2 regions of the Pseudoalteromonas sp. T1lg22 genome follow, and region 2 is predicted to be linked to the other one. Evidence: predicted binding sites of a transcription regulator. Region 2 holds the regulator's gene; the other holds the start of a gene.
The links. Region 2 encodes NrdR, which represses ribonucleotide reductase genes. Its sites were predicted from a motif close to AAACACNANATNTNGTGTTT; they were not measured.

Region 1 (12,316 bases), on a different contig from region 2:
TAACCAAAATGGTACATTCATCAATGAGCGGCAGTCTTTAGCAACCTTGTTGCTGTAGAAATCCGATGCATCAATGTAGTCGTATAAAATCGCCGCCTTATTCTTGTTATGGCGCTGCATAGCTGGCACACCGCCCTGTTCCTCAAGCCATTTAAAGACCACATCGGCCAGATACCAGGCAAAGGTAGGTGGTGTGTTGTACATGCTGCCCTGCTCGGCCTCGATGGCGTAATCAAGAATACCCGGGCGCGGCACGCCTTCTCGCTCAAGCAAAGTCTTACGTACAATAACTATGGCCAGACCCGATGGGCCGATGTTTTTCTGTGCCCCTGCGTAAATCACATCGAACTGATTTACATCAATATCGCGCGATAAGATCATAGAGGACATATCGGCAACAATCGGCGCCGTTGGGTGAGATGGTACATCGAATAACTCAACGCCATCTATGGTTTCATTCGGGCAGTAATGGATATAACTGGCTTTTTCAGGTAAAGGCCACTGAGACACAGGAAGCACACCGAATTGTCCGTCTTTATCATCGCGAACATTGATTTCCACAACATCTGTGTATTTTTTCGCTTCCTTAGCGGCGCCATCAGACCAGATACCTGTGTTGATATACACGGCTGGAGCATCATCAAGGTGCAGGTTCATAGGCACAGCGGCAAACTGACCGCGACCACCACCGTGCATAAAAAGTACGGCAAATTCATCGCTGATGTTCATTAGCCGACGCAGACGTGCCTCACACTGTTGAGCCATGGTCAAAAAGGGTTCGGCGCGGTGACTTACTTCCATAACCGATACACCTAGTCCTTGCCAGTCTAAAAACTCTTGCTGTGCTTTTTCCATAACGGCTGGAGGTAACATGGCAGGGCCGGCACAAAAATTATAAACGCTCATTACTTCTTCCTCATTCCACTTCGCGTACCCACACAATACCCATTGTGCAGGCGATGTAACTTGAAAATATTTTATACAGGGCTAAAAAAAGCGGCCGAAGCCGCTTTATAGATTATGAGTCTTGCTCAGGGCTCTGCTCAGCCTCATCGGCGGGAGCCTCCCCCTGGACCACGGCTTCTTCGTCGTGTTCCAGTATGGCCAGTTCATCTTCATCGATTTCTTCGATACGTTGTAAACCAACCACCTGCTCGCCGTCAACTGTACGAATCAAAATAACACCTTGAGTATTTCGACCCACGGTAGACACTTCATTCACGCGAGTACGAACCAAGGTGCCACGATTAGAAATAATCATGATCTCGTCGTTGTCATCGACCTGAACGGCACCGACTACGGCGCCATTACGCTCACTCACTTTGATAGAGACCACACCTTGAGTCGCACGACTCTTAGATGGGTAATCTTCAAGGGCGGTACGCTTACCATAACCATTTTCGGTCACGGTTAAGATAGCACCATCTGACTTAGGTACGATTAAGGACACCACGCGCTGGTCATCGGCCATCTTAATGCCGCGTACACCGGTGGCGGTACGACCCATAGGACGTACACCCTTGAACTTGATTTCCGGATTGCCTTCTTCGTCAAGTACTGGGTTGCCGTTTTCGTCAACCACGGCCGACTCTTCCGCTTCTTTAAAGCGTACAACCTTACCAGCATCGGTAAAGAGCATGATCTCGTTGCTGCCATCTGTGATGTCCACACCGATCAGGCTATCGCCTTCGTTGAGGTTAACGGCAATAATACCGCTGGCGCGCTGACGACTATAAGCGGTTAGTGGCGTTTTCTTCACGGTACCAAAAGCAGTCGCCATAAAGACATACTTATCTTCTTCGTACTCACGCACTGGCAAGATAGCGGTAATGCGCTCGTCAGCTTCAAGCGGCAACAAGTTAATAATTGGCTTACCACGGGCAGCGCGGCTGGCCAATGGCAACTGGTACACCTTCAACCAGTACAGACGACCTGCGGTCGAGAAGCACAAGATGGTGTCGTGGGTGTTGGCGACCAGCAGACGCTCGATAAAGTCTTCATCCTTCATCTTGGTTGCTGATTTACCCTTACCACCACGGCGCTGTGCCTCGTAGTCGCTCAGCGGCTGATACTTCACATAGCCTTCATGTGACAGGGTGACTACTACGTTTTCTTCGGTGATCAAATCTTCCAGGCTGATATCGTGGGCCGCGGCACTGATTTCGGTGCGGCGCTCATCGCCATAGGTTTCCTTGATGGTAACCAATTCATCGCGGATCACTTCCATCAAGCGCTCCGGCGAACCAAGGATATGTAATAGTTCAGCGATTAGCTCAAGTAGCTCTTGATATTCATCAAGGATCTTCTCGTGCTCAAGACCGGTTAGCTTATGTAGGCGTAGCTCAAGGATAGCCTGCGCCTGCTGCTCAGATAAATAGTACTGACCATCGCGAATACCTAAATCATCCGCCAGCCAGTCTGGACGAGCGGCGTTATCACCGGCTTTTTCCAGCATGGCTTTAACATTACCCAGCTCCCATGGACGGGCTACAAGGGCTTGTTTTGCTTCTGCTGGTGTCGGTGACTTACGAATAAGTTCGATAATAGGATCGATATTAGCAAGCGCTATCGCCAAACCTTCAAGGGTATGAGCGCGCTCACGGGCCTTGCGTAAATCGAATACGGTACGACGGGTAACAACTTCACGACGGTGCAGGATAAATGCTTCAAGCATTTCCTTGATGTTAAAGCACTTCGGCTGGTTACCGTCCAGGGCGACCATGTTGATACCGAACACGGTTTGCATCTGGGTTTGGGCGTACAGATTATTCAGTACCACCTCGCCCACTTCGCCGCGTTTGATCTCAATAACGATACGCATACCGTCTTTATCAGACTCATCGCGCAGCGCACTGATACCTTCGATCTTTTTGTCTTTAACTAGCTCGGCGATTTTTTCAATAAGGCGGGCTTTATTCACCTGATACGGAATTTCATGAACGATAATGGTCTCGCGACTCGTTTTTTCGTCCACTTCTACTTCCGCGCGAGCGCGAATATAAACCTTGCCACGACCTGTTTTATAGGCCTGCTCTATGCCTTTTTTACCATTGATAATGGCCGCTGTTGGGAAGTCCGGGCCTGGAATATATTCCATTAGCTCGTCAATGGTGGTTTGCGGCTCTTTGATAAGCGCTAAACAGCCGTTGATCACTTCGGTTAGGTTGTGCGGCGGGATATTGGTCGCCATACCTACGGCGATACCCGATGAACCATTAACCAGCAGGTTAGGTACCTTGGTCGGTAATACATCTGGGATCTGCTCGGTGCCGTCATAGTTAGGCACGTAATCAACGGTTTCTTTTTCTAAGTCGGCTAACAACTCTTGGGAAAGTTTTGCCATGCGTACTTCGGTGTAACGCATCGCCGCCGCCGAGTCACCATCCACGGAACCAAAGTTACCTTGGCCATCGACCAACATATAACGCAGTGAAAACGGCTGCGCCATACGTACTATGGTGTCATATACGGCACTGTCGCCGTGCGGGTGGTATTTACCGATGACGTCGCCCACTACACGGGCAGACTTTTTATACGGTTTGTTCCAGTCATTGCGGAGTTCATTCATGGCGAACAAAACACGACGGTGTACCGGCTTTAGGCCGTCACGAACGTCGGGAAGCGCACGTCCTACGATTACACTCATGGCGTAATCCAGGTAGGAATTCTTTAACTCATCTTCAATATTAACCGGAAGGACTTCATTGGCGAGATCAGTCATTGATATCACTTTCCTTCTTATTTGCGACAGGGTGTAATCGGCACGAGTTTAACTCGGCTTATCACCTGCCCCATTGTCGTTATTATCTCAGCCCATGCTATCACATAATTTTTATTTTTACAGGCGCTAAATCTTTGCGATTTCACAAAATCCCCCCGTATAATGGCCTCAGACGAACGAGGAAGTTTTTTATGACCGAACATCAAAATGTAGATACGGATGAAATTGCAAAATTTGAAGCCATAGCACAGCGCTGGTGGGATCTCGATGGCGAATTTAAACCCTTACACGAAATAAACCCCCTGCGCCTGGACTTTATCGCCCAACATGCCAACGGCCTGGCCGACAAAGAAACTCTGGATATAGGCTGTGGCGGTGGCATCCTCGCCGAGAGCATGGCCAAACTCGGTGCCAAGGTCACCGGCATAGATATGGGTCGTGAGCCACTGAATGTAGCCAAGCTCCATAGTTTAGAGTCTGGTGTTAAAGTCGATTACCAACAAATTACCGCTGAGCAATATGCGGCGGAGCATCCAGAGCGTTTCGATATTGTGACCTGTATGGAAATGCTTGAGCATGTGCCGGATCCGCAATCCGTGATAGCTAGCGCTGCCGCCCTTGCCAAACCCGGTGCCCAGGTTTATTTCTCAACCTTAAATAAAACCGCCAAGGCCTATCTGTTTGCCATTGTTGGCGCCGAGAAATTACTTAAACTTGTGCCCGAGGGTACCCACGACCATAAAAAGTTCATTCGCCCATCGCAGCTTATCCAATGGGCTGAACAGGCCGGGCTCAAAGTTCGCCACAGTGCCGGGCTAAGCTACAACCCACTGACTAAACAATACACCTTAGGCCAGGACCTAGACGTTAACTACATTTTGCACTTTGAAAAGCTGGCGTAACGCAAGTGTAGCGAATCCGCCTGGCGTTTTTTAAAACTGCGGATACACTATATCTGGTGGTTTGTTATTTTTTAAACACCAGATATAGTGCGCTGGTAAGAATTAGCGTGATGAAAAGATGGTCGACTTGATGATAAAAAACCCAGTCGGTTAGACTTGGAAAAAATCATTAAATTTGTGTTTTTTGACGTTGCTTTTCGCTGACCGACAGAGTTAAAAATGTTTGAAGGTTAACGGTCACTAACCGTGGCGACTTATCCACAGATTGTCACAGTTTGCACCTCTTGCAAATACACGCAGACCCCACTATCTTGTGAATCACAATGATGAAAACACCATATCTAGTGTTTGAATCTTATACAGCTCTAAATGCTTGGTGGCCGTGGGCGATGGCGCAAAGCGAAGGTATGCTAAAACGTAGTAAATACATCGCCTGCAATAGCTGAAAAAGACACTTTTAACAGCTGTGCGCTAATACAACTAATTATAATTACGGGCAATAACTATGACTCAACAGTTATCTGTTAGCAAACGCGATGGACGTAAGGAAGCGTTGGATTTAGATAAAATTCATCGTGTCATTACTTGGGCCGCTGAAGGGCTCAATAATGTATCTGTATCTCAGGTAGAACTTAAGTCCCATATTCAATTCTATGACGGCATTCGCACCGAAGATATTCACGAAACGATTATCAAATCGGCGGCGGACTTGATCTCTAAAGATACGCCTGACTACCAGTATTTGGCGGCGCGTCTGGCTATTTTCCACCTGCGTAAAAAAGCCTATGGTCGTTTTGAGCCACCTAAGCTGTATGATCATGTTGTTAAGCTCGTTGAAGACAAGCGTTACGATCAGCATTTAATGACCGACTACACTCAGTCGGAATTCGAGCAGATGGATCAGTTTATCGACCATAGCCGCGATTTAAACTTCAGCTATGCTGCCGTTAAACAGCTGGAAGGTAAGTACCTGGTACAAAACCGCGTCACCGGCGATATTTATGAAAGCGCCCAGTTCCTGTATATCTTGGTTGCTGCCAGCCTGTTCTCAGATTACCCCAAAGAGACGCGCCTTGATTATGTGAAGCGTTTCTATGATGCGGTGTCTTTGTTTAAGATCTCATTGCCTACGCCTATTATGTCGGGCGTGCGTACACCAACGCGTCAGTTCAGCTCATGCGTACTGATCGAATGTGCCGACAGCCTGGATTCAATTAACGCCACTTCATCGGCGATTGTAAAATACGTATCTCAGCGCGCTGGTATCGGTATCAACGCTGGTCGTATTCGCGCCTTAGGTAGCCCAATTCGCAACGGCGAAGCCTACCACACAGGCTGTGTACCTTTTTATAAGCACTTCCAAACGGCGGTTAAAAGCTGTTCGCAAGGCGGCGTACGTGGTGGTGCCGCGACTCTGTTCTACCCGCTTTGGCACCTAGAGGTTGAAAACCTACTGGTACTTAAGAACAACCGTGGTGTTGACGATAACCGTGTACGTCACCTTGACTACGGTGTGCAGTTCAACAAACTGATGTATACCCGTTTGATCAAAGACGGCTTTATCACCCTGTTCAGCCCATCGGATGTACCGGGTCTTTACGATGCCTTCTTTGAAGATCAGCAGCTGTTTGAAGAGCTTTACGTAAAATACGAGCAAGATGAGTCTATTCGTAAGAAGCGTATCAAGGCCATTGAACTCTTCTCGATGTTTTTACAAGAGCGTGCCAGCACAGGTCGTATCTACCTGCAGAACGTTGACCACTGTAATACTCACAGCCCGTTTGATGCCAAGGTTGCACCGATACGCCAGTCTAACCTGTGTCTGGAAATCGCTTTACCAACCAAGCCACTGAACGATGTAAACGACGAAACCGGTGAAATCGCTCTGTGTACTCTGTCGGCCTTTAACCTCGGCGCCATTGAGTCACTGGACGAGCTTGAAGAGTTAGCCGAGCTGGCCGTACGTGCCCTTGATAACCTGTTGGATTATCAAGAATACCCGGTACCGGCTGCCTACAATGCTACCATGGGTCGTCGTACCTTGGGTGTGGGCGTGATCAACTTCGCCTACTATCTGGCGAAAAATGGTAAGCGTTATTCGGATGGCAGCGCCAATGGCCTGACGCATAAAACCTTTGAAGCGATTCAGTACTATTTGATGAAAGCATCAAACGAGCTGGCCAAAGAAAAAGGCGCGTGTCCTAAGTTTAACGAAACCACTTATTCGCAAGGCATCATGCCTATCGATACCTATAAAAAGGATCTTGATAGCGTCTGTAATGAGCCACTGCACCTGGATTGGGACGGTCTGCGCGAAAGCATTAAAGCTCATGGCATGCGTAACTCAACGCTGTCGGCTCTAATGCCTTCTGAAACCTCGTCGCAAATCTCAAATGCCACTAACGGTATTGAGCCACCGCGCGGTCATATCAGCGTTAAGGCGTCTAAAGACGGTATCCTTAAGCAGGTTGTGCCTGAGTATGAGCGTCTTAAAGATCAATATGAATTACTTTGGGATATTCCATCGAACGATGGCTACCTGCAGCTAGTGGGCATAATGCAAAAGTTCGTTGACCAGACTATTTCGGCCAACACCAATTATGATCCGAATAAGTTCGATGGCGGCAAGGTGCCTATGAAGCTCTTGCTTAAAGATCTGTTGACTGCCTATAAACTGGGTGTGAAGACCTTGTACTATCACAACACCCGTGATGGTGCTTCGGACGCCCAAGACGAGTTTAAGCCTCAGGCCGATGACGGCTGTGAAGGCGGCGCTTGTAAGATATAATAATAATTAAGCAAGCGGCTTCTGAGCCGCTTTGCTTTGTTGTTCGACCCTGATTTTGAGATCCCACGACCATGTCATACTCCACTTTTAGCCGTAACCGTAACGACCAATTAAAAGAACCGATGTTTTTCGGACAAACGGTGAACGTATCGCGCTATGACCAGCAAAAGTACCCTATTTTTGAAAAGTTGATCGAAAAGCAACTATCCTTCTTCTGGCGTCCAGAGGAAGTAGACGTCAGTAAAGACCGCGTTGATTTTCAGTCTCTGCCTGAGCATGAGCGTCATATCTTCTTAAGCAACCTTAAGTACCAGACCCTGCTCGACAGCGTCCAAGGCCGCTCACCAAACGTGGCCCTGCTGCCTATTGTTTCCTTGCCCGAACTGGAAACCTGGATTGAAACCTGGGCCTTTAGTGAAACCATTCACAGCCGCTCGTACACCCATATTATTCGTAACGTGACTCAGTCACCGGAAGTTATTTTCGATGACATAGTGACCAATGAAAAAATCGCCGATCGCGCCGAGGAGGTGACCCGTTATTACGACGACCTGATCCACCTAACCTCACTTTATAACCTGTATGGCCCAGGCCAGCACATGGTTAATGGTGAAGAGATTGATGTCTCCTTGTATGAGCTGAAAAAGCGCCTGTACTTGGCCATGATGTCTGTGAATATCCTTGAAGCCATTCGCTTTTATGTATCATTCGCTTGCTCCTTCGCCTTTGCCGAGCGCGAGCTGATGGAAGGTAATGCGAAAATCATCAAGCTGATCGCGCGCGACGAAGCCCTGCACCTATCTGGCACTCAACATATCTTGAACATTATGCAAGAAGGCAAGGACGACCCACAAATGGCCGAAATCGCTGCCCAGTGCCGTGAGCAAGCTATCCAAATGTTCGTTGATGCCGCTGAGCAGGAAAAAGAATGGGCCGAATACCTGTTTAAAGACGGCTCCATGATAGGTCTGAATAAAGACATTCTTTGCCAATATGTGGAATACATCACCAATGTGCGTATGAGCGCGGTAGGTCTGCCGGCACAGTTTGCCACTCAGAGTAACCCTATTCCATGGATCAACTCCTGGTTGGTATCGGACAACGTTCAGGTGGCGCCACAAGAAGCAGAAATCAGCTCTTACCTGGTCGGTCAAATCGACTCAGAGGTTGATGCCAACGACTTTGGCGACTTCGACCTGTAATAAGAAGGGCTCCTTGTGAGCCCCTTTTCCCCCTCATATCAGTACATAATCCGTGTGCAAAGCAACTAAGACCAATATTACCTTTAACGGCAAAGCACTAACCCATGACTCGGATAGTCCATCTATCCTGCATAGCTTGGAGCGCCAAGGAGAAACTCCCGCCTATCAATGCCGCGAGGGCTTTTGTGGTGCCTGTCGGGCTGTTTTGGTGCAAGGGAATGTCAACTATAGCCACGAGCCGCTGGCCTTTGTCCGTGACGGCGAAATTTTGCTGTGCTGCAGCACCCCGGACGGTGATCTGGTTATTTCCAGTGACAATGAAGGCTAATCTCAGGGCCAGCTTATCAAAACCTGCGAGCTTACATAGCATTCAGCCGTGGTAATACTCAACTGATCCCACTCCACACATACATCCCAATGCAAAGAGCGCGCTAGCACAGCTTCCAATGCATTAACAAAACCCGGTTCCAAGGCGATCAGCTCGGCGCGATTATGGGCTAACTGCCAACTAGTGAGCTCGTCATTAATGGGGATGGTGGTGATCACATACAAAGACTGGGCGCGATTATAAATCTTGGTTAATTCATCGCAATTGTCATTAAATACTTCTATAACCAGTTCATAATCGTCATGGAGATCGTAGGCAACAATATCGATTTGCGGCTTTTGTTTGCTCTCACACAAGACCAGATCATGGCGATAAGCAAACAGACAAAAGCCGATTAGACGTAGAATAAAATGCTCAAGCAGCTCTTCATCTCTGCGTGAGGTAGTAAAGTGTTCGTTTAGCTGACAATGATGGACATTGTCCACAATAGCAAAATGTGCTTTAAAGACCCTTCCTCTGTCGCTCATGGCAAAGATGTCTACGCTGGCTACTCGATAGCAATAAGTATAGTGTACTCTCGCTCATGCAAATTTTATTTAAGTTATACTATAACATTATTGTGCTGTATGATTTTATAATGTTATAGTATCACCATTGTTAGTTAACGGATTTTCTTTATGTTTAAACCAGCCGCAATATCCTGTGCCGTCGCCGCCCTACTCGGCTCGGCAAACGCCTTCGCCGGCACGGTTACTGGCCGCGTCGTCGATGAGCAACAACAACCCTTAAGTGACGTAGTGATCCACTACCATGGCAAGCAACATAGTGTGCGAAGCGATCAGCAAGGTTATTTCACCCTTGAACTAGATCAGGCTGGCCAGCTGCATTTCAGCAAAGAAAACTACATAGATAAGCGCTTGGAAGTAAGTGCACAAGCGCAACAACTGGATATCATGCTCAGCGCCTCGGCGATTGAAACCGTGGTGATCTACGCATCAGGGTTAGATAAAAACAACCTCGACATGGTCTCGCCGGTTTCCGTACTCAGTGGCGATGAATTACGCGACAGAGCCCAACCAACCTTAGGCGAAACATTAAAAGGCCTACCTGGCATTAATGCCAGTTATTTCGGTCCGGTATCTTCAAGCCCAGTGATCCGTGGCTTAGACGGCCCGCGCGTTAAAATCACCCAAAACGGCCTGGACAGCGGCGATGCCTCACGCGTCGGCCCAGATCATGCGGTGGCCACCGAGTCCATCGTTGCCGAACAAATAGAAGTATTACGCGGCCCAGCAACCCTGCTTTATGGCTCCGGCGCCATTGGCGGCGTGGTTAATGTGGTCGATAACCGTATTCCAACGGATCGTATCGAAGGCTATCAAGGAGCCGCCGAATACAGCCATGATACGGTTTCCAACACCAATACCTATGCGGGCAAATTTACCTCAGGGTATGATGGCTTTAATTTCCATGTTGATGGCAGCGATCGCGTTGGCCATGACTATGAAACACCCACCTTTACCCTTGAAGAAGATGGCGAACTAGAGCGCCATGACCGCGTTGCCAACACCTTTATCGACAGTGCTACGGTTAATATCGGCAGTAGCTATGTCAGCGAGCATTGGACCCTGGGTCTTTCCTACGGCACCATAGAAACTGACTATGGCATTCCCGCTCACGCCCATGATCATGGACATGAAGATGAGCACGGACATGAAGATGAGCTTGATGGCCATAATGAAGCGGAGCATGAAGGCGAAGAAGGCGTATTTGCACGAATGCAGCAAGATCGCTGGCAGGCGCTCGCAAGCTACTCTTTCCATGACAGCTTTGTTGAAGCCCTGACGCTGCGCGCCGGATACAGCGACTATGAACATGGTGAAATCGAAGGCGAGACCCTGGGTACCCTGTTTAGCAATACCAGCCGCGAGGCCCGTTTAAACGCCAAACACCGTCTCGGAAACTGGCATGGCACCCTAGGTTATCATTACAGTGATTCCGACTATAGCGCAGCCGGCGAAGAAGCTTTCACCCCGTCGACCAAAACCAAGGTGCATGCCCTGTATTTATTGGAAGAGCGGGAATTTGAGCGTTGGACCCTAGAGTTAGGTGCCCGTGTCGAAGACTATCAACTAGACAGCGAGATAAGCGATGAAGTCGGCCATCACGACCACGAAGAAGCGGGTCATGAAGAGTCAACGACTGCTTATGAGTACAGCGATACCAACTTAAGCCTCTCACTTGGCGGCATTTGGAATTACCAGGACGGCTATGCCTTGGCCTTAAGTGTATCGCGCTCCGAGCGAGCGCCGTTAACCGGCGAGTTGCTTGCTAACGGCACCCATATTGCTACCGGCACCTATGAGCTGGGCCTGGCCTATCATATTGAAGACGGTGAAGCGCATTTTGAAGGCGAAGACATAGCTCAGGAAACCGCGACTAATATCGATTTCAGCTGGCGTAAATATGTGGGCGATTTTGGTTTTAACTTCAGCGCCTTCTATAACGACGTGGACGATTTCTACTATCAGGAGAATACCGGACTGGTATTCGACCATGATGCTGGTTTTACCGATGCCACACTTGCCGATGACGACGCCCTCGCCGTTTATCAATATCGCAGTGGCGACGCCGAGCTCTACGGATTTGAGCTAGATGCACACTACGCCTTGTCATCAAGCTGGCAAATCAAAGGCTTCGCCGATTCTGTTAGGGCAAAACTCAAAGATGGCGAGCATCTACCACGCATCCCGGCGGCAAAAATCGGCTCCCAGTTAAATTATCTCTATAAAGATTGGGATTTTGCTTTGGTTGCCACCCATTACCTTGAGCAGGATGATTTCAGTGCGTTCGAAACCAAGACTGATTCCTACACCCTGGTAGATGTTAAGGTGAACTATCACTTTAGCCTGGGTCAATTCGATGGCGTTGCCTATCTGCAGGCGCAAAACCTAGGGGATGAACTTGGCTTTGTTCACACATCCTTTATCAAGGATCAGGCCCCTTTACCTGGACGTAACTTGCGTTTAGGTGTCAGAGCCTATTTCTAAATATAAATGCCACCTGCATCGCAAGTGGTATAAAAAATGCTATAAAAAGCCCGGTAAAACCGGGCTTTTTTAATGTACTAAGACAATTATTTAAAACGACGTCTCAACGCCAATAAAGGTAAGGCCAATAGTGCCAGCCAACCTAATGAGCCACTTTGGCGCTCATAGCTGCCGGCCGCTTCCGGTGGACACTCTTCAATCTCACCACCTGCTATGCGGCTTAATTTAACCGGCATTGCCACACTTTCAAAAAGAACTTTGCCACTGTCATCCACTTCGACTTCACCACGGGCATTGAGCTTTTCTTTGCTCTTAGTAGCAACAC
Region 2 (12,316 bases):
TGTCTCGTGTTGGCGGCTATTACGGGGTGCAAATAGAGAAAATACTGGCATTAAAACCCACCTTGGTAGTGGTGTGGCAAGGCGGCAATAAGGCCGCCGATGTGGAAACCCTGGAACGCTTAGGGGTGCCCTTGTATATCAGTAACATACAAGGGGTGGAGGACATTGCCACCGAGTTGCGACAACTAGGAAAGCTCACCGGTAATGTGTCTCAGAGCGAGCGGGTGGCCGCACAATTTGAGCAAGGTTATCAGCGCTTGCAACAAGATTATCGGCGCAGTGAGGGGCAAAAGCCCAAGGTGTTTTATCAACTTTGGTCGGCGCCCATGATGACGGTCAATAACAACACCTTGATTGGCAAGGCGATTACCCTGTGTGGCGGCGAGAATGCCTTCGCCGATAACAGCACCGACTATCCGCAGATCAGTGTCGAAAATGTTGCTCTGGCGCAGCCGGATATTATTGTTTTAAGCAGTGAAAAAAATGCCGCCGAACAAACCCAGCAGTGGCAACAATGGGGCATGATCCCGGCGGTACAAAATAAGGCGATCCGCGCCATCGACGCCGATTTGCTGCATCGCTACAGCACCCGAATACTCGATGGCATTAGCAAACTATGCCTGGCTATTAATTCGTAATAAGGTGTTTTTAGCTTTTTCAGTTTCTTACAAGCCCAGCCCAACACGCTGGGCTTTTTTGTTTTCTTCCTCCTGGCAAGACCCTGCACCTGTCTTTTTGCTCGAATAAAATCGATCCTTTGTGCATCCGCGAAAATCATTTATACTGTATTTATATACAGTATTTTGAGGTGGTGTGGATGAACACAACTTTAGCAGCGATGCACCATCAAGGACTGATCTTCAGCGCCAATCAAGACCGGGGCGCTGAGCAGCAAGAAAGCGAGGCGGTGCTTAGCAGTGGTTTTTCGGCCCTGGATCGGCTGCTTGGTGGCGGCTGGCCGCAGAGCGGGGTGATCCACCTTAGCAGCGAGCCGGCCATAGGCGAATTTACCCTGCTACAGGGGGCGTTGGTGAAGGCGCGCGAGCAAGGCCTGGTGGTGCTCATTAATCCGCCGGCAGAGCCCTGTATCCAATGGTTGCTTGCCCAAGGTGTTGCTCCTGCCCGCTTACTGATTTTACGCCCGCAAAGTACGGCGCATGCGCTGTGGGCCGCAGAGCAATGCTGTCGCAGCAGCAGTTGTGCCCTGGTGTGGTTGTGGCATCAAGGTCTGTCTTTTACTCAGGCGCGGCGCTTTAGCCTGGCGTGTCAGCAATCGCAGGCGCTTTTGGTGCTTGTGGATTATCAGTGTCAAAGCGCAGCCTTACCGGTGCAAATCAGTATGCGATTGCAACAGCGGCAACAAGGCTTGCAGCTTGTTTTATTGCGTCAGCAAGGGCGTTTTGCCCGTGGCGAGGTGACCTTGAGTAAGGTGCAGCTCTGGCCCTTTCTCCGCCATAGCCACAAACAAATGGCGTCATCTTTGACACAGCTGCAACCGGCTGCCCAGCATTACGAGGTAGGGTAAATGTATTTGGCTGTGTATTGTGCGCACTTGCAATTGCAGCGTCGGCAGTTGCAGGAGCCTGCGGTCTTGGTGGCCAAAGAGCATGTGGTGCAAGTAAATGCTGCGGCGCAGCGTCTGGGTGTGCGCTTGGGTATGGGCCTGGCCAGTGCCGCGGCGCTGTGCGCCACCTTACAAGTGTATCCCTACGAGCCTGAGCTGGAGCGGCAATTATTGCAGGAGCTCGCGGCGCACTGCTATCAAGTCTGTGGCGACATCATCCTAGCCGGCAGTGATTGTTTGATTGTGGTGGCCACCAGTATGCGGGCTCTCTATCCCAGTACAGAGCAGCTTTTTGGCGCCTTAGCGCCGGTCATTCGTGCCTTTGTGCCGCATTTTTACTATGCCTCGGGAGAGAGCATGGAGGCGGCGGAGCTCTTGGCCCGCGAGCAACTGAACTTTATCAGTGATGAGGCAAGCGTCTGTCGCCAGCATCTTGCCCGCGTTGAGGTGACGGATCTCTTACTCGCAGTCGAACATAAGCAGCAATTGGCGCGCTTAGGCATTGAGCGGGTCGAGCAGCTCCTAGCCCTGCCCATGAGTCAGCTGCGCCAGCGCTTTCATTATGAGGTGGTGGATTATTTAACCCGTCTACAGGGGCAACTGCCCCATGCGGGCCTGGCGAAAAAGTCCGGGTATTATCGCTTTTACCAGCCAACCCAGAGCTTTAGTGAAAGCCGGGAGCTGAATTTTGAAAACGATAACAGTGAGCGTCTGTTGCGGCCCTTAACTCAGTTGTGTGAGTGTTTGTGTCGTTATCTGCGCCAGCATCAATTGCATACTCAACGCCTGGTTTTTAGTCTTTTTTTTCGCGAGCAAGCGGCACTGGAACTCTGCTTAGACAGTGTTGAGCCACAAGGACAGCTGGCTCCCTGGCAGGCCTTGTTGGAAATTAAGCTGGCGGCTTTAGTGCTGCCGGCGCCGGTCATTGCCATACGTTTGCAGTGCGAGGAATTTGTCAGCGCCGACGGTCACAGCGAAAACCTTTTTGCCAAGCGCCAGCAGGGGCTGGCAAAGCAACAACTGCTGAGTTTGCTTAACGCCCGTTTAGGGCCGCAGCATTGCTATCGTCTGCAACCGGGGCGGGCGCATATCCCCGAATTTACTCAGGTGCAGGAGGCCACCTTGCATCCTTATCAAGATGGGCTGCCCGCATCACCGCAGGCCCTCTTGCGACCCAACTTTATGATCGAACCCACCCCCTTACAGGAGCAACTTTGTTTACTGCGCGGCCCGGAGAGGATCCAAAGTCATTGGTGGCAGCAAGCGCAGTTAGAGCGCGATTACTATATCGGTGAAAACAGTCGAGGCCAGTTGTGCTGGGTGTTTAGGGATAAACACAAGGGCTGGTTTATTCAGGGGTATTTTGCCTGATGGCCGGCACGTACAGTGAATTATTTTGTCAAAGTAATTTCAGCTTTTTAACCGGGGCCTCACACCCGGAAGAGCTGGTAGGCAGGGCCGCGGAGCTGGGTTACAGCGCCCTGGCCTTATGTGATGAATGTTCGGTGGCGGGGGTGGTCAGGGCCCATAGCCACATCAAGGCGCAGCAATTGCCCATTAAGCTGATCGTTGGTAGTTACCTTTGCTACGAGGAATTAGAGCTGGTGGTGTTGTGCCCCACCAAGTCGGCGTACAGCCAGCTCTGTCGGGTGATCACCAATGCCCGCAGGCGCTGTGAAAAAGGGCGCTATCAACTCAGTGAATGGGATTTAAAAACCCTGAAGGGCTGCATCCTGATCTGGCTCGTACATGGGCGCAGCGAAGCAGCGAAAACGGCGGATAAAGAGTGGGGGCCCTGGTTGCAACGCCATTATGGCGAACAGCTTTACTTAGGTGTGCGCCGTGAGCTCAATGGCTTTGAACCTGAGCAATTGGCCTATATACGCACCCTGAGCGAGCAATGGCAGATAAGCGAAGTGGCGCTCGGTGCCGTGCTAATGCACACGCCGGAGCGCCTGCCTTTACAGCATGTGCTCAGCGCCATTAAGCAAGGGCAAACCGTGTCTTCGCTAGGACAGAGCCTGTTAGCCAATGCCGAGCGGGCTTTGCGCCCTTTGGACAAATTAGCAAAGCTGTTTAGTCCGGCCCAGTTGGCAACCAGTGAGCAGATTGCGCAAAGTTGCACCTTTAATCTGGATGAGCTCAGTTATCAGTACCCCTATGAACTGGTGCCGCAAGGTCTAAGCGCCAGCGAACATCTTAAATCTCTGGTAGAACAAGGGGCGCGGAAGCGTTTTAAGGGGGCGGCGCCGCCGGCGATCCAAGCCACCATAGACAAAGAGCTCGCGCTTATTGCCGAGCAAGGCTATGAGCCCTTCTTTTTGACTATTCACGATATAGTGCAATTCGCCAAACGTCGCGATATCTTGTACCAGGGACGGGGCTCTGCGGCGAACTCTGTGGTCTGCTATTGCCTGGAAATTACCGCCGTCGATCCCAGACAGATCGATGTTTTGTTCGAGCGCTTTATCTCCAAAGAGCGCAACGAGCCGCCGGATATTGATGTCGACTTTGAACACCAAAGGCGCGAGGAGGTGTTCCAATACATTTATCAAAAATATGGTCGGCAGCGCGCCGCCCTGGCCGCGACCGTGATCACCTATCGCTTAAAAAGTGCTATGCGCGATGTGGGCAAGGCCCTTGGCTTTAGCGACACTCAGCTCGATTATTATATTAAGCAGCTTAATCGCCGCCACGGCGGTGGGCAATGGCAGGCGCAGCTGATCCAACTCGGCCTGGATCCTGAGGCAACCATTAACCGGCATTTTTTCCGTTTGGTGGATGAAATAAAGGGCTTTCCCCGGCATCTGTCACAGCATGTGGGTGGCTTTGTGATCTCCGAAGGACCGCTGCATGAGCTGGTGCCCGTTGAGAATGCCGCCATGCTTGAGCGCACCGTGATCCAGTGGGATAAAGACGATCTGGAGAGTTTAAAACTGCTTAAGGTGGATGTGCTGGCCTTGGGTATGTTGAGCGCTATTCAACGCAGTTTTAAGCTTTTGGAAAAGCACTATCAGCACAGTATTAGCATTGCCGATATTACTCGCCTGGGGGATGACCCTCAGGTATATGCCATGTTGCAAAAGGCCGATACCGTGGGCGTGTTTCAAATTGAATCGCGGGCGCAAATGAGCATGCTGCCACGCCTGAAGCCGCGTTGTTATTACGACCTGGTGATCCAAATCGCCATTGTGCGTCCCGGGCCGATTCAAGGGGACATGGTGCATCCCTATTTACGCCGTCGTGACGGAGATGAAGCGGTGGAGTACCCCTCCAAGCAGGTAGAGCAGGTATTAAAGCGCACTTTGGGAGTGCCCATTTTCCAGGAGCAGGTGATCAAGGTGGCCATGGTTGCTGCTGGGTTTAGTGGGGGCGAGGCCGATCAACTGCGCCGCGCCATGGCCAAGTGGAAACGCGACGGTGAGCTGACCCAGTTCAAACAAAAGCTGATCGATGGCATGCTGCAGCGTGGTTATGACTATCAGTTTGCCGAGCGTATCTATCAGCAAATTTGTGGTTTTGGCGAGTATGGCTTTCCCGAGTCCCACTCCGCCAGTTTCGCGGTATTGGCCTATGTGTCGGCCTATTTAAAATACTATTATCCTGAGGTGTTTTTCTGTGCCTTGGCAAACAGCTTACCCATGGGCTTTTATTCCCTCGACCAATTGGTTCAGGATGCTCGGCGTCACAATATCAACATACTGGCCGTAGACGTAAATCACTCCCTCTGGGAGCATCAAGTCATACGCCAGGGCGAGCATGTTGCCGTGCGTTTGGGTTTTTGCTGTATCAAGGGCTTTAGCGCGGCAAGTGCAGATAAGCTGATTGCGCAGCGCCCTACGTCGGGCTATCGCAGCATTAGCGAGCTTTACCATCATGGTTTACAAGAAGGGGAGCTGGAAACGCTGGCCAGCAGCAACGCCCTGGCGGCCATTGCCAAGGACAGGTTTAACAGCCGCTGGCAAATTATGGATAAACAGCAGCGTTTGCCCCTCTTTGCCGACGATGAAAGCATTATGGAGGAAGCGGCGGTCTTGGCGGCGCCCAGCGGCATCCAGGATACCTTGGAAGACTACGCCAGTATGGGCGTTAATATGGGAGCGCATCCATTAACCTATTTACGTCAACAAGGCTTGTTTACCCGTGCCAAGAAAGCCAGCGAATTAAGCCAATGCCGTAATGGCGCCAGTGTCACCATTGCCGGTTTGGTCACCGGGCGTCAGTCGCCGGGCAGGGCCGCGGGGGTGACCTTTTTAACCCTGGAAGATGACACCGGCAATATCAATGTGGTGGTGTGGCTGGCCACCGCCAAGGCGCAGCAAAAAGCGTTTTTAACGGCTCGCCTGCTGGAGGTTAAAGGTGTGGTGGAGCATCATAAAGGGGTGGTGCATGTGATTGCTGGGCGTTTAATCGACCACAGTGATAAATTACCGGCTTTAATTCTAAAGAGTCGATTTTTTCATTAGTAATAAAAATGACTTTCGTTTTATTTATTTTAAATTTTTATGTATTAGATAAAAAAATATCATTTTTTTAGGGCTGTGAAAAAAATTCAATCCCTGTTTAAATAAGCTCAACCTTAGCCAATAGGCAAACGCGCCGTTTAAGCGTACAATAGCGGCCTTTCATATCGACAATCACGTTGCACCTAGGAGACAGCATGTTAGAACGTAACATGAACATTGCAGACTTTGACCCAGAATTAGCTAATGCGATGAACGCAGAAGTAGCTCGCCAAGAAGAGCACATCGAGCTTATCGCATCAGAAAACTACTGTAGCCCTCGCGTACTTGAAGCACAGGGTTCACAGCTAACTAACAAATATGCAGAAGGCTACCCAGGTAAGCGTTACTACGGTGGTTGTGAGCATGTTGACGTGGTTGAGCAACTGGCTATTGACCGTGCGAACGAGCTATTCGGCACCGAGTATGCAAACGTACAGCCGCACGCGGGTTCACAAGCAAACGCCGCTGTTTTCCAAGCGCTTCTTCAGCCGCACGATACCGTACTAGGCATGAGCCTGGCACACGGTGGTCACTTGACTCACGGTGCACACGTAAACTTCTCAGGTAAAATGTACAACGCTATTCAGTACGGCCTAAACGAAGCAACCGGTGAAATCGATTACGATCAGGTTGAAGCGCTAGCGCTTGAGCACAAGCCAAAAATGATCATCGGTGGTTTCTCTGCTTACTCAGGTATCGTTGACTGGAAACGTTTTCGTGAAATCGCTGACAAAGTAGGTGCTTACCTGTTTGTTGATATGGCTCACGTTGCTGGCCTTATCGCCGCTGGTGTATACCCAAGCCCAGTGCCTTACGCGCACGTGGTAACAACCACTACGCACAAGACGCTTGCTGGTCCTCGTGGTGGTCTAATCGTTTCTAACTGTGGTGACGAAGAGATCTACAAAAAGCTAAACAGCGCCGTATTCCCAGGTGGCCAAGGTGGTCCTCTATGTCACGTAATCGCGGCTAAAGCGGTTGCTTTCAAAGAAGCGCTACAGCCTGAATTTAAAGCATACCAGCAGCAGGTTGTTGCTAATGCTCAAGCCATGGTTGAAGTGCTACAAGAGCGCGGTTACAAGGTAGTTTCGGGCAAAACCGACAACCACTTGTTCCTTCTTGACCTGATCGACAAAGACATCACAGGTAAAGATGCCGATGCTGCCCTTGGCAATGCCAACATCACGGTAAACAAGAACTCGGTACCAAACGATCCGCGTTCACCGTTCGTAACTTCTGGTCTACGTATCGGTTCTCCGGCTATCACTCGCCGTGGTTTCAAAGAAGCCGAAGCGAAAGAGCTAGCTGGTTGGATCTGTGACGTACTAGACAATATCGAAAGCACTGATGTTCAGGCACAAGTGAAAGAAAAAGTGAAAGCAATTTGCGCTAAGTTCCCTGTTTACGCATAACAGTGTGAAATAGCTATTACACAAACATTTGTGTATGATAAAGGCCGCAATTTTTGCGGCCTTTTCGTGTTTATGGGGTGCTAATGTGCACAGTAAACACGATGCAGTAGCTTGCGGCCTTTTTGTTATCTACAGGAACCCCATTCACTATGCATTGTCCTTTCTGCAGCGCTAAAGACACCAAGGTAATTGACTCACGTCTGGTCGGTGGTGGCCACCAGGTTCGTCGTCGTCGCGAATGCAATGACTGTCACGAACGTTTTACCACCTTTGAAGGGGCGGAATTAGTGATGCCACGGGTGATCAAGCGTGATGGTTCCCGTGAGCCCTTTAATGAAGACAAGTTGCAAAATGGCCTGCATCGCGCCCTCGAACGTCGACCAGTAAAAACAGAACAAATCGATGAGGTGGTGCATCAAATTAAATCGCAAATTCGCGCCACTGGCGAGCGTGAAGTCAGCTCGCAACTGATAGGCGAATGCATTATGGAAGCGTTGAAGGGTCTGGATAAGGTCGCTTATGTGCGCTTTGCTTCTGTCTATCGCTCGTTTGAAGATATCCGTGAATTCGGTGAAGAAATCGCCCGCCTAGGAGACTAAGATGATCTTCAGTGCGGACGATAAGCGTTATATGCGCCGGGCCATTGAGCTGGCGTATCTAGGTCGATTCACCACCACACCCAATCCCAATGTCGGCTGTGTGCTGGTTAAAGATGGTCAGATTATCGGTGAAGGTTTTCACCAACAAGCGGGGACAGCACATGCTGAGGTGCATGCACTTGCGGCGGCCGGTGACAAGGCCGAAGGCGCTACCGCTTATGTAACCCTGGAGCCCTGCAGCCATACCGGCCGTACCGGTCCCTGTGCTGGCGCCCTGATCAAGGCCAAGGTGGCAAAAGTCATTTGTGCCATGCAAGACCCTAATCCACAGGTCAGTGGTCGCGGCATGAAGATGCTGGCCGAGGCGGGCATAGCAGTCGCATCTGGTTTGCTTGGCGATGAAGCTGAAAAGCTAAACCTCGGCTTTTTAAAGCGCATGCGCACCGGGCGCCCTTATGTTACCTGTAAGCTGGCCGCCAGCCTGGACGGTAAAACCGCCCTGGCCAATGGTGAGAGTAAATGGATCACCGGCCCCGAGGCACGTAAAGATGTGCAGGCGTTTCGCGCCCAGCACTGTGCCATTTTAAGTGGCGCCGATACCGTGCTGGTGGATGACGCTAAGCTCAATGTGCGTTTGGACGACACGCAACTGGCCGAGTATGTGCTGCCGGAGGTGCGCCAGCCGCTGCGGGTGATCTTAGATAGCCGTTATCGGCTGACCCCGGATTTAGCGCTTTTTCAACAGCCCGGCGAGATATTATTAGTGCGCTCACGCACAGCCAGTGTGACGCGCAAAGAGCTTGATAAACAGTCCGTGTGGCCCAACAATGTAACCGAGTTGATGTGCGAAGGCCTTGAAAATGGGCAGGTTAATCTCGACGCCTTGCTGGCGGAGCTGGCGCAGCGCGAGATTAACTCAGTTTGGCTGGAGGCGGGGGCGACCCTGGCCGGTGCCATGGCGCAGCAGCAACTTATTGATAGCTACATTGTTTATATTGCGCCAAAATTAATGGGCAGTGATGCCAAAGGCTTGTTAACTATGGGCCCCTTTACGGCCATGACTCAAGTGCCAACCCTGCACTTTAGCGATATGACCCCAGTTGGTGAGGATATTCGCCTTACCTTAGAACAACTTAGAGTAGAATAGCCATGTTTACAGGCATTATTGAAGCAACGGGCACGCTCAGCTCCCTGACCTTGGTTGATGGCGACTTAAGCGTGCGCGTACAAAGTGACAACTTGGACATGAGTGACGTCGCGCTTGGCGACAGTATCGCTACCAATGGCGTCTGTTTGACCGTTACTGAAAAATTCAGCGATGGTTTTAGTGCCGATGTCTCAAAAGAGACCTTGTCACTGACGCGTTTTGCGCATTATCAGCGCGGCCAGCGGGTCAATTTAGAAAAGGCTCTGCAGCCGATTTCACGCCTGGGCGGGCACCTGGTTTCCGGCCATGTGGATGGCATTGCCGAGGTGGTAAAAGTCAGCCCTAATGCCCGCGCCATCGACTATTGGCTAGCGGCGCCGGAAGCGCTGATGAAATATATTCCCTACAAGGGCTCGGTGTGCATCGACGGCGCCAGTTTGACCGTTAATGAAATCGACGGCAACCAGTTTAAATTAACCATAGTGCCGCACACACTGGCACAAACCACGATCGCCGAATTTCAGGTTGGCACTAAGGTCAATCTCGAGGTCGATCAAATAGCGCGTTACTTGGAGCGCCTAATTCAAGGGGCGCAAGCTCCGAAAGCAGAATCAACAGTAACCGAAAGCCTGCTGGTGCAGGCCGGATTTATCAAATAACACATAGTGGGCAAGATATGAGTTTGAATAGCGCAGCGGAGATCATCGAAGACATTAAAAATGGCAAAATGGTCATCTTGATGGACGACGAAGATCGTGAAAACGAAGGCGACCTGATTATTGCCGCCGAGCACATCAGTGCTGATGCGATTAACTTTATGGCGACCTATGGCCGCGGCCTGATCTGCTTAACGCTGACACAAGAGCGTTGTGAGCAATTGGCACTGCCGCTGATGGTGAAAAACAATGGTGCCCAGTTCTCGACCAACTTCACCATGTCTATTGAGGCCGCCAAGGGTGTGACCACAGGTATTTCTGCCGCCGACCGTGCGCGCACGGTGCAGGCCGCCGTGGCCAAAGGCGCGGTAGCCGAGGATATCGTTCAGCCTGGGCATATTTTCCCGATTATGGCCCAGCCAGGAGGCGTTTTAACCCGAGCAGGTCATACCGAAGCAGGTTGTGACTTAGCCCGTCTGGCCGGTCTTGAGCCGTCGTCTGTAATTGTCGAAATCCTGAACCCAGATGGCACCATGGCCCGACGCCCAGAGCTGGAAGTGTTCGCTAAGGAGCACGGTATTAAGATGGGCACCATTGCCGATCTGATTGAGTACCGTAACCTTAATGAAACCACCATTGAGAAGGTTGCCCAGTGTAAGCTGCCGACCGAGCATGGTGAGTTCGAGCTGGTAACATACAAAGACACTATCGATGGTCAGCTTCACTATGCCATGGTGAAGGGTGAAATTAACGACCCAACCTTAGTGCGTGTGCACCTGCAAAGTACCTTTAACGACATTCTGCTATCCGATCGCGGTGCCGATCGCAGCTGGACGCTTTCTAAGGCCATGGATTACATTGCCAAAAATGAAGGGGTACTGGTTATTCTTGGCAAACAAGAGTGCAGCGAGGATATCGAAGCCATGGTCAAGGCGTTTGCCATGGAAGATGAAGGTCAGCAGGCCAATCATCGTAAATTCCAGGGCACCTCGCGTACCGTGGGCATTGGCTCGCAAATCCTTGCGGATTTGGGCATTACCAAGATGCGCCTGATGAGCATGCCGAAGAAGTATCACGCGCTGTCAGGCTTCCACCTTGAAGTGGTTGAATACGTACAGCCAGAATAAGCAGCTATTTTTTTTCAGTTATGGTATGATGCGCGGCAATTTTGCGATACCCCCTAATTCGCCCCGCATCACGCGTTGGCAATATCAATAAAGGTTTATAAATGAAAATTATTGAAGGTAACAAGTTTGCACCGGGCAAAAAATTTGCCATCGTGATTTCACGTTTTAATGACTTCATTGGCAGCAGCCTACTTGATGGCGCGGTGGATGAGTTAAAGCGCACTGGCAACGTCAGTGACGACGACATCACAGTAGTTTACGTACCGGGCGCCGTTGAGTTACCACTTGTGGCTAAGCGTCTTGCCGCTAAAGGCGAGCACGATGCCATTATCGCCCTTGGCGTTATTATTCGTGGCGGCACACCGCATTTCGATCTGGTTGCCGGTGAGTCGAACAAGGGTCTGGCACAAGTATCGCTAGAGTATGATGTACCAGTTGCTTTTGGTGTATTAACCACGGAAAGCATAGAGCAAGCCATTGAGCGTGCTGGTACAAAAATGGGCAACAAGGGTGGCGAAGCTGCACTAAGTGCCCTAGAAATGGTTAATGTTTTAGACAAAATTTAAGGGTTCACAGTGAAACCAGCAGCTAGACGCAAAGCGCGCGTATTGGCCCTACAGGCCGTTTACTCTTGGCAAATGAGTGGCAATGCCATTGCCGACATCGAACAGAATATGTTGCTTGAGAACGACATTTCTAAGGTTGATGTAGAGTATTTTAAAGATCTCGCTCGTGGCGTGGCCGTTAACTTTAAACAGTTGGACACCATTTTGGCTCCGCACCTAACGCGTCCTTACGAAGACATCGACATGGTTGAGAAAGCCATTCTGCGTCTAAGCGCGTATGAGTTAAAGTTCCGTGAAGACGTACCTTACAAGGTAGCGATTAACGAAGGCATTGAATTGGCAAAAACTTTTGGTGCCGAAGACAGCCATAAATTCGTTAATGGTGTGCTGGATAAGGCGGTCAAGGAACTGCGTAGCTAAGCACCTGACAACAAGGAGAGCCGGCTCAGGCCGGCTTTTTTGTGTATGCAAGAATTTGAATTAATTAATCGCTACTTTAAAGGCCGTGGCATCAGTCGTCGCGACGTTAACTTGGGTATTGGGGATGACTGTGCTCTAGTCACAGTGCCGCAAAACAGCCAGTTGGCGGTCACCACAGACACCATGGTCAGTGGCGTGCATTTCTTTGAAGATATGTCACCACGAGCCTTGGGACATAGAGCCATCGCCGTAAACCTGAGCGACTTGGCGGCCATGGGCGCCGAGCCGGCCTGGGTGTCGGTGGCTTTAACCTTGCCTCA

Region 1: the regulator NrdR is predicted to act here: its motif matches at 4,954-4,973, upstream of nrdA (class 1a ribonucleoside-diphosphate reductase subunit alpha).

Annotation. Positions count from the first base shown of each region.
Region 1 is NZ_PQBY01000027.1:201,260-213,575, forward strand. It holds gene serC (3-phosphoserine/phosphohydroxythreonine transaminase) at 1-906, opposite strand, end outside; gene gyrA (DNA topoisomerase (ATP-hydrolyzing) subunit A) at 1,019-3,721, opposite strand; gene ubiG (bifunctional 2-polyprenyl-6-hydroxyphenol methylase/3-demethylubiquinol 3-O-methyltransferase UbiG) at 3,913-4,623, shown strand; gene nrdA (class 1a ribonucleoside-diphosphate reductase subunit alpha) at 5,129-7,411, shown strand; gene nrdB (class Ia ribonucleoside-diphosphate reductase subunit beta) at 7,483-8,613, shown strand; gene yfaE (class I ribonucleotide reductase maintenance protein YfaE) at 8,666-8,941, shown strand; gene C2M24_RS15420 (YaeQ family protein) at 8,944-9,468, opposite strand; gene C2M24_RS15425 (TonB-dependent receptor) at 9,619-11,991, shown strand; gene C2M24_RS15430 (DUF3466 family protein) at 12,078-12,316, opposite strand, start outside.
Region 2 is NZ_PQBY01000006.1:12,379-24,694, reverse strand. It holds gene C2M24_RS02350 (cobalamin-binding protein) at 1-638, shown strand, start outside; gene C2M24_RS02345 (hypothetical protein) at 818-1,525, shown strand; gene C2M24_RS02340 (Y-family DNA polymerase) at 1,526-2,935, shown strand; gene C2M24_RS02335 (error-prone DNA polymerase) at 2,935-6,030, shown strand; gene glyA (serine hydroxymethyltransferase) at 6,225-7,481, shown strand; gene nrdR (transcriptional regulator NrdR) at 7,631-8,080, shown strand; gene ribD (bifunctional diaminohydroxyphosphoribosylaminopyrimidine deaminase/5-amino-6-(5-phosphoribosylamino)uracil reductase RibD) at 8,082-9,227, shown strand; gene C2M24_RS02315 (riboflavin synthase) at 9,230-9,886, shown strand; gene ribBA (bifunctional 3,4-dihydroxy-2-butanone-4-phosphate synthase/GTP cyclohydrolase II) at 9,904-11,010, shown strand; gene ribH (6,7-dimethyl-8-ribityllumazine synthase) at 11,112-11,576, shown strand; gene nusB (transcription antitermination factor NusB) at 11,586-11,996, shown strand; gene thiL (thiamine-phosphate kinase) at 12,042-12,316, shown strand, end outside.